DNA from 4 places in the Streptomyces sp. NBC_00028 genome. Region 1 is predicted to be linked to each of the others. Evidence: riboswitches for the same ligand, from Rfam matches in the RefSeq annotation. Region 1 holds a riboswitch; each other region holds the start of a gene.

Evidence for each region. Region 1 has a riboswitch for cobalamin ahead of OG885_RS34515 (cobalamin biosynthesis protein). Riboswitches for the same ligand answer to the same signal wherever they lie in the genome.
Region 2: it holds a riboswitch for cobalamin, as region 1 does, so the genes downstream of both, OG885_RS31530 (prenyltransferase/squalene oxidase repeat-containing protein) here and OG885_RS34515 (cobalamin biosynthesis protein) in region 1, are expected to answer to the same signal.
Region 3: it holds a riboswitch for cobalamin, as region 1 does, so the genes downstream of both, OG885_RS15745 (ribonucleoside-diphosphate reductase subunit alpha) here and OG885_RS34515 (cobalamin biosynthesis protein) in region 1, are expected to answer to the same signal.
Region 4: it holds a riboswitch for cobalamin, as region 1 does, so the genes downstream of both, OG885_RS05325 (CbtB-domain containing protein) here and OG885_RS34515 (cobalamin biosynthesis protein) in region 1, are expected to answer to the same signal.

The regions. Positions count from the first base shown of each region.
Region 1 is NZ_CP108293.1:7,659,892-7,663,848, reverse strand. It holds gene OG885_RS34525 (anion permease) at 1-649, shown strand, start outside; gene OG885_RS34520 (hypothetical protein) at 672-893, shown strand; cobalamin riboswitch at 1,051-1,192, shown strand; gene OG885_RS34515 (cobalamin biosynthesis protein) at 1,293-2,240, shown strand; gene OG885_RS34510 (cobyric acid synthase) at 2,237-3,745, shown strand; gene cobN (cobaltochelatase subunit CobN) at 3,742-3,957, shown strand, end outside.
Region 2 is NZ_CP108293.1:7,008,831-7,012,787, forward strand. It holds gene OG885_RS31520 (energy-coupling factor transporter transmembrane component T) at 1-412, opposite strand, end outside; gene OG885_RS31525 (SCO2322 family protein) at 558-1,199, opposite strand; gene OG885_RS31530 (prenyltransferase/squalene oxidase repeat-containing protein) at 1,199-2,431, opposite strand; cobalamin riboswitch at 2,545-2,686, opposite strand; gene OG885_RS31535 (phosphotransferase) at 2,748-3,392, shown strand; gene OG885_RS31540 (nuclear transport factor 2 family protein) at 3,373-3,843, opposite strand; gene OG885_RS31545 (MBL fold metallo-hydrolase) at 3,857-3,957, opposite strand, start outside.
Region 3 is NZ_CP108293.1:3,594,344-3,598,300, forward strand. It holds gene mctP (monocarboxylate uptake permease MctP) at 1-895, shown strand, start outside; gene OG885_RS15740 (GNAT family N-acetyltransferase) at 969-1,472, shown strand; cobalamin riboswitch at 1,495-1,655, shown strand; gene OG885_RS15745 (ribonucleoside-diphosphate reductase subunit alpha) at 1,779-3,957, shown strand, end outside.
Region 4 is NZ_CP108293.1:1,201,459-1,205,415, reverse strand. It holds gene OG885_RS05345 (hypothetical protein) at 1-252, opposite strand, end outside; gene OG885_RS05340 (DUF6479 family protein) at 304-669, opposite strand; gene OG885_RS05335 (ferredoxin) at 773-1,147, shown strand; gene OG885_RS05330 (histidine phosphatase family protein) at 1,163-1,726, opposite strand; cobalamin riboswitch at 1,821-1,973, shown strand; gene OG885_RS05325 (CbtB-domain containing protein) at 2,011-2,232, shown strand; gene OG885_RS05320 (CbtA family protein) at 2,258-3,022, shown strand; gene OG885_RS05315 (acyl-CoA dehydrogenase family protein) at 3,162-3,957, shown strand, end outside.

The DNA of each region.
Region 1 (3,957 bases):
CGCCCTCGTCGCCGGCGGCGCCGTCGCGCCCGACTCCGACCCGCCCACCTGGGTCATCCTCTCCGCGGGCCTGGCCATCGCGCTCGGTACCTACCTCGGCGGCTGGCGCATCATCCGCACGATGGGCAAGGGTCTGACCGACCTCCAGCCGCAGCAGGGCTTCGCCGCCCAGACCAGCGCGGCGACGGTCATCCTGGCCTCCTCGCACCTCGGTTTCTCCCTCTCCACCACGCACTCCGTCTCCGGTTCGGTGATGGGCGCGGGCATCGGCCGCAAGGGCGGCGTCGTCCGCTGGTCGACGGCGACGCGGATGTTCGTGGCCTGGGGCCTCACGCTCCCGGCGGCCGCCCTGGTGGGCGCGCTGGCGGAGTCGGTGACCGACCTCGGCGACTGGGGCACGGGCGTCGTCCTGGTCTTCCTGATCGCCTCCAGCGCGGCCATCTGGAAGATCTCGCGCCGCGAGGTCGTGGACGCGTCGAACGTCAACGACACCGCCGACGAGCCGGCCGGCGTGGTCACGACGGCGATCGCCGCGGTCACCCCGCCTCCGGCGGGCACCGTCGCGGACGTCCTGACCGCCACGATCCCCGCACCGGCAGCGGCCACGGCCTCCACGGAACCGGCGGCCCCGCCGGCCGCCGCGGTCTGAGCGACGAAGGAAACCAAGCAACATGAAGATCGACTGGCAAGCACTGGGCTCCGTCTTCGGCGTCAGCCTCGTCGTCACCGTGGCCCTCGTGGCCCTCTTCACCCTCGGCATCATGGGTCTCTCCCGCCAGGAGCGGGCCTCGGCCGCGGGCGGCTCGGCGTCCCTCGCCGTGACCGGCGCGTACGCCTGCTTCGCCGCCTGTGCGGCGGCGGTGGGCTACGGCATCTATCTGATCGTCGCCTGAGCCTCACCACGACGATTCCGCGCCCTGTTCCGGGCCCCTGAAGGGGGGATTCCGGACAGGGCGCTCTCGCGTTCCGGGCCTCGCGAACCCCGTCCGCGGGCCCGCCGATGTGGGGTTCTGCACACTCCGCTCCCGCAGGTCAACAGCGAGTTGACGGCCCTTCCGGGCCCGTGGTGGACTGCCGGAGCCAAGTACGGCGGCCAGGGAGGAAGACCGGTGTGAATCCGGCGCGGTCCCGCCACTGTCACCGGGGTAGGTAGCCCCGGGAGCCAGGAACTCCCACCGTCGGTCTCGTCGAACCAGGGCGTGGACACCCTGAGTGAGGACATATCGCCATGCTCGCCTGCCGTTTGAGGTACGCCACCAGGTCGCTGCCCGACCCCACGGCCGGCTGAGCGCATGCGTGCCGATCGCGTCTTCGCGTACGGCGCCGCCGCCGGACTCGTCGCAGATCTGCTGCTCGGTGATCCACACCGGGGGCATCCGGTCGCCGTGTTCGGGCGGGCCGCCGGTGCCGTGGAGAAGGCTCTGTGGCGGGACCATCGTGGGTGGGGCGCGCTGCACACCGCCGTGTGCGTCGGGGGCGCCGTGGGACTGGGCGCCCTCGCCCGGAGAGTCGTACGTCCCTCCCGCAGCGCGTCCGTCGCGCTGACCGGAGCCGCCACCTGGGCCGTGGTGGGCGGAACGTCGCTCGCACGCGAGGCCCGGGTCATCGGGCGGGCTCTGGAGGCGGGGGACGTCGAGGGGGCTCGCGCCCGGCTGCCGCACCTGTGCGGGCGGGATCCGCAGGCCCTCGACGCCGACGGGATCGCCCGGGCCGTCGTCGAGTCCGTCGCCGAGAACACCTCCGACGCCGTGGTCGGCGCCCTGGTCTGGGGGGCGTTCGGCGGAGTGCCCGGTCTGCTCGGGTTCCGGGCCGTCAACACCCTCGACGCCATGGTCGGGCACAAGTCCGAGCGGTACCGGCGCTACGGATGGGCATCCGCCAGGCTCGACGACCTCGCCGGATGGCCGGGGGCGCGCCTCACCGCTGTACTCGCCGCCGTCGCCGGAAGTGATCCCCGGGGGGCCGTACGAGTGTGGCGTGCCGACGCCGCCAAGCATCCGAGCCCCAACGCCGGGCCCGTCGAGGCCTCGTTCGCGGGAGCCCTCGGGGTGCGGCTCGGGGGGACCTTGTCGTACGCGGGGCGGATCGAGCACCGGCCCGTCCTCAATCAGTCCGGGCGGGCCGTCGCCACGCGGGACATCGAGCGCGCCGTACGGCTTTCGCGGCGGGTCGGGGTGCTCGCGCTCGGCGTCGGTGTCGCCGCGCGGGCCCTGGCCACGAAGAAGGGACGTACGTCATGAGCGGGGGGCTGCTCGTCGCCGGGACCACCTCCGACGCCGGCAAGAGTGTCGTCACCGCCGGGATCTGCCGGTGGCTGGTGCGGCAGGGGGTCAAGGTCGCGCCCTTCAAGGCGCAGAACATGTCCCTCAATTCGTTCGTGACGCGGGAGGGTGCGGAGATCGGGCGGGCTCAGGCCATGCAGGCCCAGGCCTGTCGGGTCGAGCCGACCGCGCTGATGAATCCCGTGCTGCTCAAGCCCGGTGGCGAGCAGAGTAGCCAGGTCGTGCTGATGGGGAAGCCCGTCGGCGAGATGAGCGCGCGCGGCTATCACGGGGGGCGGCAGCAGAAGCTGCTCGGGACCGTGCTCGACTGTCTCGCCGAACTGCGGGGCACGTATGACGCGGTGATCTGTGAGGGGGCCGGCAGTCCGGCGGAGATCAATCTGCGGCGGACCGACATCGTCAACATGGGGATCGCCCGCAATGCCGGTCTTCCGGTGCTGGTGGTCGGGGACATCGACCGCGGGGGCGTGTTCGCCTCCTTCTTCGGGACCGTCGCCCTGCTGTCCCCCGAGGATCAGGCGCTCGTCGCCGGGTTCCTCGTCAACAAGTTCCGGGGGGATGTGTCGCTTCTCGAGCCGGGGCTCGACATGCTCCACGGGCTCACCGGGCGGCATACGTACGGCGTCCTGCCCTTCCGGCACGGCCTCGGTATCGATGAGGAAGACGGTCTGCGGGTTTCCCTCAGAGGGACCGTCCGGGAGTCGAACACCGCCCCGCCCGTCGGGGAGGACGTGCTGCGGGTCGCCGTCTGCGCGGTCCCCCTGATGTCCAACTTCACGGACGTGGACGCGCTCGCCGCCGAACCGGGTGTCGTCGTGCGGTTCGTGGACCGGCCGGAGGAGCTCGCCGACGCCGATCTCGTCATCGTCCCGGGGACGCGCGGGACGGTGCGGGCACTGGAGTGGCTGCATGAGCGCGGGCTGGCCGGCGCCCTCGTCGCACGGGCCGCGGAAGGGCGTCCGATCCTCGGGATCTGCGGCGGCTTCCAGGTTCTCGGCGAGCACATCGAGGACGAGGTCGAGAGCCGGCAGGGGCAGGTCGAAGGGCTCGGGGTGCTGCCCCTAAGGGTTCGGTTCGCCCACGAGAAGATCCTTACCCGGCCGGAGGGGGAGGCACTCGGGGAACGGGTCACGGGATACGAGATCCATCACGGGGTCGCCTCCGTGACCTCGGGAGAACCCTTCCTGGACGGCTGCCGGGTCGGTCAGACCTGGGGCACCCACTGGCACGGCTCGCTGGAGTCGGACGGCTTCCGGCGGGCGTTCCTGCGCGAGGTGGCGGCCGCCGCGGGCCGCCGGTTCGTGCCGGCGCCCGACACCTCGTTCGCCGCGCTGCGCGAGGAGCAGCTCGACCGGCTCGGCGACCTGATCGAACAGCACGCGGACACGGACGCGCTCTGGCGGCTCATCGAGTCGGGCGCGCCGCAAGGACTGCCTTTCATTCCACCGGGAGCGCCCGCATGAGCACTGTGTTGTTGTTGTCGACCGCCGACACGGACCTGTTGGCGGCCCGGGCCGCCTCCGGTGCCGACTACCGGATAGGCAACCCGACCCGCGTGGACGTGGCCGCGGAGCTGCCGGGGCTGATCCAGGGCTCCGACGTCGCCGTCGTACGGCTGCTCGGTGGCAAGCGTGCCTGGGAGGACGGGCTGGCCGCGCTTAGGGCGTCCGGTGTG
Region 2 (3,957 bases), 650 kb from region 1:
GGGTCTCCGCGGTGACCTTGCCACCGAGGCGGATGCCCTGGGCCCAGTCCGGGAGGGGGACTTCGGGGAGGGTGACGAGGGTGTGGGTGCCGGGGAGGGGGGAGCCGAGGGTGACGGCGAAGGTGAGGCGGATGAGGAGGACGGCGAGGGCGAGTTTGACGAAGGAGGAGTAGGAGCGGGCCCAGGGGGTGTTCGGGCGGCGGGCGGCCACTACGTAGGCGGACGTGGCGATGAGGAGGGTGAGGAGGAGGGGGTTGGTGGTGCGGGTGGCGGCGATGCCGAGGGAGAGGGACCAGAGCCACCAGGCGGCGGGGTGGAGGGGGGTGCGGGGGGTGCTGTGGGTGCGGCGGGTGGGGGTTGAGGTGGGGGGCGTTTCGCTTGCCCGCGCCGGCGGGGTGCCGCCTGCGCCCACCCGTGCCGCCCCAGCGGCACGACTGCCCGCAGCTAGGGTGTGGTCTGCGCCTGCCTGTGCCGCTCCGGCGGTGTGACTGTCCGCAGTTGGGGGTTGTGGGGTGGGCGCCGCCTCGGTGGCGCGGCCGTCCGGGGGCTGGGGCGGGTTAGCGTGCATTCCTGCGGCGCCTTGCCTGCCATATCGCCGCCGCGGCCAAAGTTGCCACCGCTGCGGCGCCCGTCAGTAGGCCCACCGATGGGCCGGAGTCGTTGTTGGTGTTGTGCTTCTTCGCCGAGGTGTTCTTGTTGCCCGTCGCCACTTGCTCACCGCACCCGGTCTCCGGGTACCCGGCGATCGCGCACAGCAGGGCGTTGGTGTCGTAGCGCAGGGGTTTGGCCACCGTGGCCAGGGCTTCCGCCGTGGTCGCGTCGGCCGGGACCACCGCGCACTTCGTGCGGAGCGCGGGGGGTGTCTCTCCCGACGGGGCGTCCGTCGGTGTGCCGAAGTCGAGGACCAGGGCCACGCGTTTCTTGCCGGGGTCGGCGGGGGTGTTCGCGCAGATCTTCGCGAACGACGCCGTGCCGCGGGGCTTCGTCGCGTCCGTCGAGTCCTCGCTCACCGCGAAGCGGAAGCCCTGGACGTCGCCGTCGGCGGGGACGGCGGTGGCGGGGCCCTGGGTGGCGTAGGTCCAAGCCGTGCCGGTGCGGTCCCAGAAGGACCAGTAGCGGTAACCGGCGGCGTGGGCCGCCTGGCCGGTGAGGGCCAGGAGGCAGAACGCCGTCAGGAGCAGGGCGGCGACGCGGCGCATCACTGGCGGCGCTTCCGGCCGCGGAGCATGAGGGCGAAGCCGATGAGGGCGCCGAGGAGGAGACCGCCGCCGACGGTCCAGGCGACGGACAGCCCGTCATCGCTGTCGTCGGACTCGGTCGCGCCGGTCGCCCGTCCCTCCTTCGGGCCGGGCACGTGCTCCGGCGTCGGGCCGGTCGCGTTCAGCAGGACGATCAGGTCCTTGCCGCCGAACTCACGCGGGTTCAGGCCACCGGCCTGGGCGGCGAAGACGAGCTGGGCGTAGGCGGCCGGGCCGGTCTGCGCGGCCCACTTCAGGGCGTTGGCCTCCAGCCAGTGGACGGACGCGGTGGCCTCGGCGTGGAAGTCGGCGGCGGACAGGGCGACGACCGCGTCGGCGGTGTTGCCGTAGTCGGGCTGGTCCTCGGCACCGGGCAGGGCCGACTTCAGGTACTTGTCCTTGGCCATCGTCTTCGCGAGGTAGGAGGCGCCGTTGTGGGCGGCCTGCTCGGAGTCGCCGGGCTTCTCGCAGGACTGGCTCGCCCGGTCGTCGTCGCTGTGGACGTTCGTCTGCTGCTCGCCGAGCCCGCCGAGCACCGCCGCCGCCGTGGCGTCCGCGTTGGCGGTGAGCCCGCCCTTCTTGTCGGGCTGGTAGGCGAAGGCGCCCGCCCCCGTCCCGGTGCAGGGGAGGGCGAGGTCCAGCAGGGCGTCGTAGGGGCTCTTGCCGTTCTTCTGGACCTTCGCGGCCTGCTGGCCGACGGCGGTGAGCGCCCCGATGACCACGGACGTGGAGTTCGCGTCGCTCGCTCCGCCGGCGGTGTAGCCCCAACCGCCGTCCTTGTTCTGCACGGACTTCAGCCAGGCGACGGCCTTGCGGGGGACGTCCTCGTGTCCGCCGGTCGCGGCGAGGGCCTGCACCGCGGCGGCCGTGCTGTTGGTGTCGACCATGACCTTGGCGTCGCAGGCCTTGGTGGTGTCGGCGCGGAAGGCGGGGAAGGCGCCGTTGGCGCACTGCTGGCCGGCCAGCCAGTCGACGGCCTTGTCGGCGGGGTCGACGGACTGTTCCGTCTGCGCCATCAGCGTCAGCGACTGCCGCCACACCCCGTCGTACGTCGGGTCGCCCGCCCCGTACAACCCGTCGGGTATCGCCACCGAAGGCGAGGGCGAAGTGGACGGATCGGCGGCCATGGCCGGGGTGGCCGTGCCGATCACGGCGGTGGCGGCCAGGACCGCGGCGCTGCGGCGGACGTTCATGATCGGCGGATGCCTCTCCCTGCAAGGGAGCCGGGCAGCGCGGGGAGACCCCGGGCGGCTCGGCCCCGTAGACCTCGACGGTGCCGTGCACCGGCCGGATGCCGGTGCGCGTGAGCCGGTCAACTGCTCCGCGCGGGGCGATCCGGCTTGCCCGGGAGGCAGGGCCTCGGAGGCTCACGGTTGCGGGTCAGCGCCGGAATTGCACCGGCTTCCCCCCGTACGGGTGTGATGACGACGCGGCCACTCTACCCGCCCGTAAACAACCGGCTGAGGGGCTCCTGTGAGGCGCTCCCGACCGGGGGATAGGTTCGGCGGCGTGGAGATCACGGGGAGACTGATCGGCTCGGGGCGGGCGTCCGACGTCTATGAGATCGACGACGCGTGGGTGCTGCGGCGCGACCGGGAGGGGTACGCGGACGCGCTGGCCGAGGCCGCCGTCATGGAGCGGGTGCGGGCCCATGGGTATCCGGTGCCCCGGGTGCGGACAGCGGATTCCTCCCGGTCCGACCTCGTCATGCAGCGGCTGCACGGGCCGACGATGCTGGCGGCGTTCGCGGCCGGGCGCATCGACGCGCGGGACGCGGGGGAGATGCTGGCGGGGCTGTTGCGGCGGCTGCATGCCGTGCCGGGGCGGGTGGTTCACCTGGATCTGCATCCGGACAACGTGATGCTCACCGCCGACGGGCCCTACGTCATCGACTGGGCCAATGCCGAGGAGGGCGACCCCGGCCTCGACTGGGGCATGTCCGCGGTGATCCTCGCCCAGGTCGCCGTCGGGGACGAGCCGATCGCGGGGCCGGCGCGCGCGATGCTGGCCGCCCTACTGGCCGACCCGTCCGCGCTCACGGAGGAGGGGCTCGTCGAGGCGCGCGGGCGGCGGGCGGTCAATCCGACGATGAGCCGACGGGAGACCGAACTGCTCGGCGCCGCCGAGGAGTTGGTCAGGACGTTCCTGTCCTGACCGGAGTCGGGCCGCCGAACGGCAGCCGCAGCCTTCGCGACGCGAGCAGCCACGTGCCCTTCGCCGACCTGCGGAACTCGTCCTCGTACTGCCCGACCTGGACGGGCGGGCCCGGCGGGACGGGGCCCTGGCCGCCCTCGTGGCCGTCGACGCGGTACGTCGTGAAGTACGAGGTCGCCGTCGCCCTGTCCGGGGACGTCACCGTGACGAGGATGTTGGACATCACCCGGCGCGAGAGGCGGTCGGAGGGACGGGAGGCGAAGTACGCGCGCAGCGCCTCCCGGCCCACGGACCGCCGCCCGTCCCCCTCTGGGAGCGGCCACTCCCAGGAGCCGTCCTCGGTGAACAGCCCGGCGACCGAGCCCGGTTCGCCGAGGTCGAGACGGTGGACGAAGTCGATGATCAGGCGCTCGCAGGCGCGTTCGGCGAGGAGTCGCTCCAGAGGGTCCATACCCGCGATGGGATCACACCGCCACGTAGGTGAGGGGATCGCTCCCCGGCACCGCCTCCGCCCGGCCCAGCTTCACCAGGCGCCGCAGATGGGCCTCCGCCTCCGAGACGGCGA
Region 3 (3,957 bases), 4.1 Mb from region 1:
CGGTGCGCTGGTGCCGGGCGAGCCGGGCCAATGGACGTACGCCACGCTGGCGTTGGGCTCCGCGCTCGCGCTCTTCATGTACCCGCACTCGATCACCGCGACGCTCTCCTCCAGGAGCCGTGAGGTGATCCGCCGCAATACCACGATCCTGCCGCTGTACTCGCTGATGCTGGGTCTGCTGGCGCTGCTGGGCTTCATGGCGATCGCGGCCGGGGTCAAGGTCACCAACGGCCAGTTGGCGATCCCGCAGCTGTTCGAGGACATGTTCCCGGCGTGGTTCGCGGGTGTGGCCTTCGCGGCGATCGGTATCGGCGCGCTCGTGCCCGCCGCCATCATGTCCATCGCGGCGGCGAATCTCTTCACCCGCAACATCTACAAGGACTTCATCAAGCCGGACGCGACTCCGGAGCAGGAGACCAAGATCTCCAAGCTGGTGTCCCTGCTGGTGAAGGTCGGCGCGCTGGTCTTCGTCCTGACGATGGACAAGACGGTCGCCATCAACTTCCAGCTCCTGGGCGGCATCTGGATCCTCCAGACGTTCCCGGCCCTGGTCGGCGGTCTGTTCACCCGCTGGTTCCACCGCTGGGCCCTGCTCGCCGGCTGGGCGGTCGGCATGATCTACGGCACGGTCGCCGCGTACGGCGTCGCCTCCCCGACCCAGAAGCACTTCGGCGGCTCGTCGAAGGAGATCCCGGGCATCGGCGAGATCGGCTACATCGGCCTGACGGCGTTCGTGCTCAATGTCGTCGTCACGGTGGTCCTGACCTTCGTCCTGAAGGCCGTGAAGGCCCCGGAGGGCGTCGACGAGACGAGCCCCGAGGACTACACGGCGGACGCGGGCGACCCCGGCGTCCAGGTCGAGCTGCCGCCGGCGACGGCGGGCACCTCGCACTGAGGATTTCCGTGCTCAGCGGGCCGTCGGAACATCCGGCGGCCCGTTGTCGTACCGGTCGGGCACACTCGCTCCCATGGACATCGAGATCCGGGCTGCGGAACCCAGCGAATACGACACGATCGGTGAGATCACGGCCCAGGCCTATCTCCTGGACGACCTCCTCGCCTTCGGCGAGAGCGACTGGTACCTGGGCGAGTTGAGAGACGTCGCCAAGCGGGCCGCCTCCGCCGAGGTACTCGTGGCCACCCTGGGCGGCGAGCCCGTCGGCACCGTCACCTACGTCGCCGCCGGCGGCGCCCTGGCCGAGCACGCCCGGCCCGACGAGGCCGTGATCCGCATGCTCGCCGTCAGCCGCGCGGCGCGCGGCAGAGGGGCCGGCGAGGCCCTCGTCCGCGCCTGCGTCGACCGGGCGAGGGCGGCGGAGGGCTGCACGGGCATCGTGCTGTCGACCCAGGAGATCATGTACGCCGCCCACCGCATCTACGAACGCCTCGGTTTCGTCCGCGCGCCCGAGCGCGACTGGCAGCCGATCCCGGGTGTGGAGTTCACGCTTCTCACCTATGAGTTGACGCTCTGAAGTCGCCGCGACACAACATCTAGGGGTGCCACCCGAACCCGGCACAAGATGTATGCTCATGCTCGCTGTCGCCACAGGGGAATCCGGTGCGAATCCGGAACTGTCCCGCAACGGTGTACTTGTGCATGTCTTGTGCGTGTACGGGAGTCAGTCCGAGGACCTGCCGACAGCGTGCCCAGGCCGCCGTGGCCCGGGTGCCATGACGTCCGGGCCTCGTGGAGTGGGCCGGTGGACGCGACGCCGTGTGCGCTCGTGCTGCCCCCTGCTCTCCGCCAGGCCCCGTGCCGAGCGAGGGAGAGCCCCCCAGTGACCATCGCGCCAGCCGATCCGGCTTCAGCGGTCCAGGCGGAGAACGACGGTCCCGGTACCGCCCTGTTGCGGACCCTGACCGAGCTGACCGCCGACCTGCCCGACGCCGACCCCGGACGGGTCGCCGCCGCCGCGCTGCGCGGCCGCTCCGGCCGGGCGGACTCCGATGGCGGCGCGGAGCTGCGCGAGCTGGCGACGGAGGCCGCTGCCGGTCTCATCTCCGAGGACCCCGCCTACTCCCGGCTGGCCGCCCGGCTGCTGACCATCAGCATCGCCGCCGAGGCCGCCTCCCAGGGCGTCACGTCCTTCACCGAGTCCGTCGGGGTCGGCCACCGCGAGGGCCTGGTCGCCGACCGTACGGCGGAGTTCGTACGGGTCCACGCGGCGCGGCTCGACGCGCTGATCGACCCGGCCGGCGACGACCGCTTCGGCTACTTCGGGCTCCGCACCCTGCACAGCCGCTACCTCCTGCGGCACCCGATCACCCGCCAGGTCATCGAGACTCCCCAGCACTTCATGCTGCGCGTCGCCGCCGGCCTCGCCGAGGACGACACGACCCGCGCCCTGGACGAAGTCGCCGCGCTCTACGGGCTCATGAGCCGCCTCGACTACCTGCCGTCCTCCCCCACGCTCTTCAACTCCGGCACCCGGCACCCCCAGATGTCGTCCTGCTACCTCCTCGACTCCCCTCTGGACGAGCTGGACTCCATCTACGACCGCTACCACCAGGTGGCACGGCTGTCCAAGCACGCCGGTGGCATCGGGCTGTCGTACAGCAGGATTCGTTCCCGCGGCTCCCTCATCCGGGGCACCAACGGGCACTCCAACGGCATCGTGCCGTTCCTGAAGACGCTGGACGCTAGCGTCGCCGCGGTGAACCAGGGCGGTCGGCGCAAGGGCGCGGCCGCGGTGTACCTGGAGACCTGGCACTCCGACATCGAGGAGTTCCTGGAGCTGCGCGACAACACCGGTGAGGACGCTCGGCGTACGCACAACCTGAACCTCGCGCACTGGATCCCGGACGAGTTCATGCGCCGCGTGAACGCCGACGCCGAGTGGTCGCTGTTCTCCCCGGCCGACGTGCCCGAGCTGGTCGACCTGTGGGGCGAGGAGTTCGACGCCGCGTACCGCAAGGCGGAGGCGGCCGGTCTCGCGAAGAAGACCATCCCGGCCCGTGACCTCTACGGCCGCATGATGCGCACCCTCGCGCAGACCGGCAACGGCTGGATGACCTTCAAGGACGCCGCCAACCGCACCGCCAACCAGACGGCGCTGCCCGGCAGCGTGGTCCACTCCTCCAACCTCTGCACGGAGATCCTGGAGGTCACGGACGACGGGGAGACGGCGGTCTGCAACCTGGGGTCGGTGAACCTGGGTGCGTTCGTCGACCAGAGGACCGGCGACCTCGACTGGGAGCGGCTGGACGAGACCGTCCGTACCGCCGTCACCTTCCTCGACCGCGTGGTGGACATCAACTTCTACCCGACCGAGCAGGCGGGCCGTTCCAACGCCAAGTGGCGTCCCGTCGGCCTCGGCGCGATGGGCCTCCAGGACGTCTTCTTCAAGCTGCGGCTGCCCTTCGACTCGCCGGAGGCCAAGGCTCTCTCCACGCGCATCGCCGAGCGCATCATGCTCGCCGCGTACGAGGCCTCCACCGACCTGGCCGAGCGCAACGGGCCGCTCCCGGCGTGGGAGAAGACCCGTACCGCCCAGGGTGTGCTGCACCCCGACCACTACGGCGTCGAGCTGACCTGGCCGGAGCGCTGGGCGGCGCTGCGCGAGCGGATGGCGACCACGGGCCTGCGCAACTCCCTGCTCCTCGCCATCGCGCCCACGGCCACGATCGCCTCGATCGCGGGCGTGTACGAGTGCATCGAGCCGCAGGTCTCGAACCTCTTCAAGCGCGAGACGCTGTCCGGCGAGTTCCTCCAGGTCAACTCCTACCTGGTGGCCGAGCTGAAGAAGCTCGGCGTCTGGGACGCGCAGACCCGGGAGGCGCTGCGTGAGTCCAACGGCTCGGTGCAGGGCTTCACCTGGGTCCCGCAGGACGTCCGCGACCTGTACCGCACGGCGTGGGAGATCCCGCAGCGCGGCCTCATCGACATGGCCGCCGCGCGCACCCCGTTCCTGGACCAGTCCCAGTCGCTGAACCTGTTCCTGGAGACGCCGACCATCG
Region 4 (3,957 bases), 6.5 Mb from region 1:
GTGGCGTCCCGCGCGCTGTTCCGGGCGCAGCGCCTGCGGATCTCCGGACGTCGGCTCGGCGCCGGACTCCAGCTGCTCCAGGCGGGCGGTCAGCAGCTCGGTCACTGGGAGACGGTCGGCGTGGGTGCGCTCGTAGGAGAGCAGCGTCTCCACCTCGTCGGGCACCAGCGAGCGCACGCGGCTCTCCAGGCCGCCGAGGGGCAGATGGTCGTAGTCGGGCAGCGGCAGGGCGCTGCGACCGCCGTCGGCCATGGATCTCACTTCCCTCGATGCTGTGCTGTGTACGGTCGCGCGGGGCGCGGGTCAACGACCGCCCGGCCCCCCGCTGCCGAACGATCCGCTGCTGCCGTCGCTCCAGCGGCGCCGGCCCTTCTCGGGGCCGGTCCGGGTGCTGCTGTTGCCGAAGGCGGGCATCTCGTGCGGCGTGAGGCGCTGGTCGCTCCGGGGCACCTCGTCGGGCTCCCTGTTCTCCATGACCTCGCGGACGGGCCCGCCCTCGGGCAGCCTCGGCTGCTCCTCGGGGCTCGGGGGCGGCGGTTCCTGGCGACGGATGCGTGCGCCCAGCCAGAACGCGCCGAGCAACAGGGCGACCACGACCAGACCCGCCACGATCAGCCCGACGCCCAGGGCGCCGCGACCCGCGGCCATCTCCATCCATGCGATGTTCATGGCCCCGCGAGTACCCCCGCCGGCGTGCGTGAACCCGTCCACGCGACGGGCGGAACCTCCGGCGAGGGGGTTTGACGCGATCCGCGGCGGCTACCCGCGCGGTGTGACAGCGACGACATCCCAACAGGAGCTCATCCGGTTCCTGGAGGACCGTTTCGCGTGTGCGCAGGCGTGCACCGATTGCGCCCGGGCATGTGCGGTGCGTGCCAGCCTCGTGGATCCGGACGGGACCGAGCAGCAGGAACTCGTACGACGCAAGGGCATCATGTGCGCGGAGGTGTGCGACGCGACGTGCCGGGTGCTGTCCGAGCAGAACCGGCTGGACGAGAGCGGTATCCGCGTCCAGCTCGAGTGGTGCCGGACGGTCTGCCTGGAAAGCGCCCACGCCTTCGACACCCAGCCGGGCGCGGAGGAGGCCGCCAAGGCCTGCCGGACCTGCGCCCAGGCCTGCACGGACTTCATGGACACGCTGCGCTGAGGCGCGGCGCACCTCTCACAGAGGTCGTCCCATCCGTACGTTCCAGCGGCCCGCCCGGCCGCTGAGTTCGACGGCGGTGAGCGGTGCGACGTCCGCGCGCCAGAACGACGCCCTCGGGGCTCCCAGCGCGTGGACGAGCGCGGCGCGGACGATCTCGGGTTCGGCCACCACGATCGTCCGGCCCGGCTCCGCGGCGAGCGGGTCCAGCCACGCCGCGACCCGTTCGCACAGCGCGTGCACCGACTCCCCGCCGTGCGGTGCAGCTTCCACGTCGGCCAGCCAGCGGGCCAGCGCCTCCGGCTCGGCGGCGCCCACCTCGGCCAGCGTCGCCCCGCGCCAGCGTCCGGTGTCGAGGGCGGCCAACTCCGGTGTGTCCAGGGCGTCGAGGCCAAGTGCGTCGGCCGTCTCGCGGCAGCGCACGGTGGGGGAGACGCAGACCTGACGGGCCGTGGGCAGCGTGCCTGCGGCGGCCTTCGCGAGCCGCAGTCCTGAGTCGTCCGGCGGGCTGCCGTCGTCGAAGCGGGCCTCGCGCAGAGCCGCGCTGATCGCGGGTGAGATCAACATCACTCGGCTGGTCATCGGTCCATTCCCCCGCCCAACATCCCTTCCGTACCACGCAATTGACATGCCCACAGCGCCTCAGGGGCGCTCGTGGCCGACCCGTGCGCTCTTGGCCGCACCTCTCGCACGCGGTACCTTCTCGACGATATCGACGACGGTTCGGTGGAAGCCGGTGGGATTCCGGCACGGTCGCGCCACTGTATGCCGGGCACACCCCCAGGGGTGGGCCGGGGGAGTCAGACCCGCCCCGTCGTCCTGTGCACCACCGAGACGGGACGCGAGTTCCCCCAGGAGGTCCTGCCATGGCGCAGACCGTCGCTCAGCCGACAACCAGCTCCACCGCCATACCCGCAAAGCTGCCGATCGGCGCCATCGTCCCCTGGGCGGTCTTCTTCGGCGTCCTGATGCTGGTCCTGCTCTACTTCGTCGGCGCCGAACAGGGCGCCACCTCCCTGCTGTCCGGCGAGGGAGTCCACGAGTGGGTGCACGACGCCCGCCATCTGCTCGGCTTCCCGTGCCACTGACGGTGGCGAGGAAGCGTATCCGCGCATGAACTCCGCAACTGTCAGAAACCTCCTGGTCCGCGGCATGCTCGCGGGCCTCGTCGCGGGCCTGGCCGCGCTCGTCGTCGCGTACTTCCTCGGGGAGCCACGCGTCGATCAGGCCATCGCCTTCGAGGAGAGCCACGCCCACGAGCACGGCGGCGAGGAACTCTTCAGCCGTACGCTCCAGTCCACCGCGGGCCTGTCCACCGGTGTCCTCGTCTACGGGGTCGCCTTCGGCGGCATCGCGGCGCTCGCGTACTGCTTCGCGCTCGGCCGGATCGGCCGCTTCGGGCCGCGCGCGAGCGCGCTGCTCCTGGCGGTCGCCGGCCTGGTCGCGGTGTACGTCGTGCCGTTCCTCAAGTACCCGGCCAACCCGCCGGCCGTCGGCGACCCCGACACGCTCAACCAGCGGACCGCGCTGTTCTTCCTGATGATCGTCCTCAGCGTGCTGCTGACGGTGGGCACGGTCATCCTGGGCAAGCGGCTCGCACCCCGCCTCGGCAACTGGAACGCCACCCTCGCCGCGGGCGCGTTCTTCGTCCTCGTCGTCGGTCTGGCGTACGCGTTCCTGCCGTCGTTCAACGAGGTGCCGGAGCACTTCCCGGCCGCCCTGTTGTGGCAGTACCGGCTCGCGGCGCTCGCCGTGCAGGTGACCCTGTGGACCTCCTTCGGGCTGGTCTTCGGGCTGCTGGCGGAGCGGCAGCTGGCGCCGAAGCCGGCCGAGCGGTCGGCGGGTGCCGGGAGTCAGCCGACTCCCGTCATTCACTGAGCAGTTCAGCACCGAAACGGGCCCCCGCCACGCGGGGGCCCGTTTCATATGCCTCGGTACCGCCTCGCCATTCCCTATTTCTGGAACACGTTCTACCGTGTGCGCCGACAGGACCGGTTCCGGGGAGCCTGGAGGCGCCGTGCATCTCGCATACACACCCGAGCAGCAGCGGCTGCGCACCGAACTGCGCGCGTACTTCGCCGAGTTGGTGCCGACCGACGCCAACGCCCGGCACGGCGACCGGCGGGAGCAGAAGCGCTTCTACCGTGAGACCGTCCGCCGCCTGGGCGCCGACCGCTGGCTGGGCGTGGGCTGGCCGAAGGAGTACGGCGGCCGTGGCCTGACCGCGATGGAGCAGTTCATCTTCTTCGACGAGGCCGCCCAGGCCGGCGTACCGCTGCCGCTGATGGCGCTGAACACCGTAGGGCCGACGATCATGCAGTACGGCACCGACGAGCAGAAGGCGTACTTCCTCCCCGGGATCCTCTCCGGCGAGCTCGACTTCGCGATCGGCTACAGCGAGCCCGACGCCGGCACCGACCTCGCCTCCCTGAAGACGCGCGCGGTGCGCGAAGGGGACGAGTACGTCGTCAACGGGCAGAAGATCTGGACCACCAACGGCGACACCGCCGACTGGGTCTGGCTCGCCACCCGCACCGACCCCGACGCCCCGCCGCACAAGGGCATCACCATGCTCCTCGTGCCGACCACCGACCCCGGCTACTCCTGCACCGTCATCAACACCCTCGCCGGCCACGACACCACCGCCAGCTACTACGAGGACATCCGTGTCCCCGTCGCCCGCCGGGTCGGCGCCGAGAACCAGGGCTGGCGGCTGATCACCAACCAGCTCAATCACGAGCGCGTCACCCTCGCCGCACACGGCACCATGGCCATCCGCGCCCTGCACGACGTCCAGCGCTGGGCCATGGAGA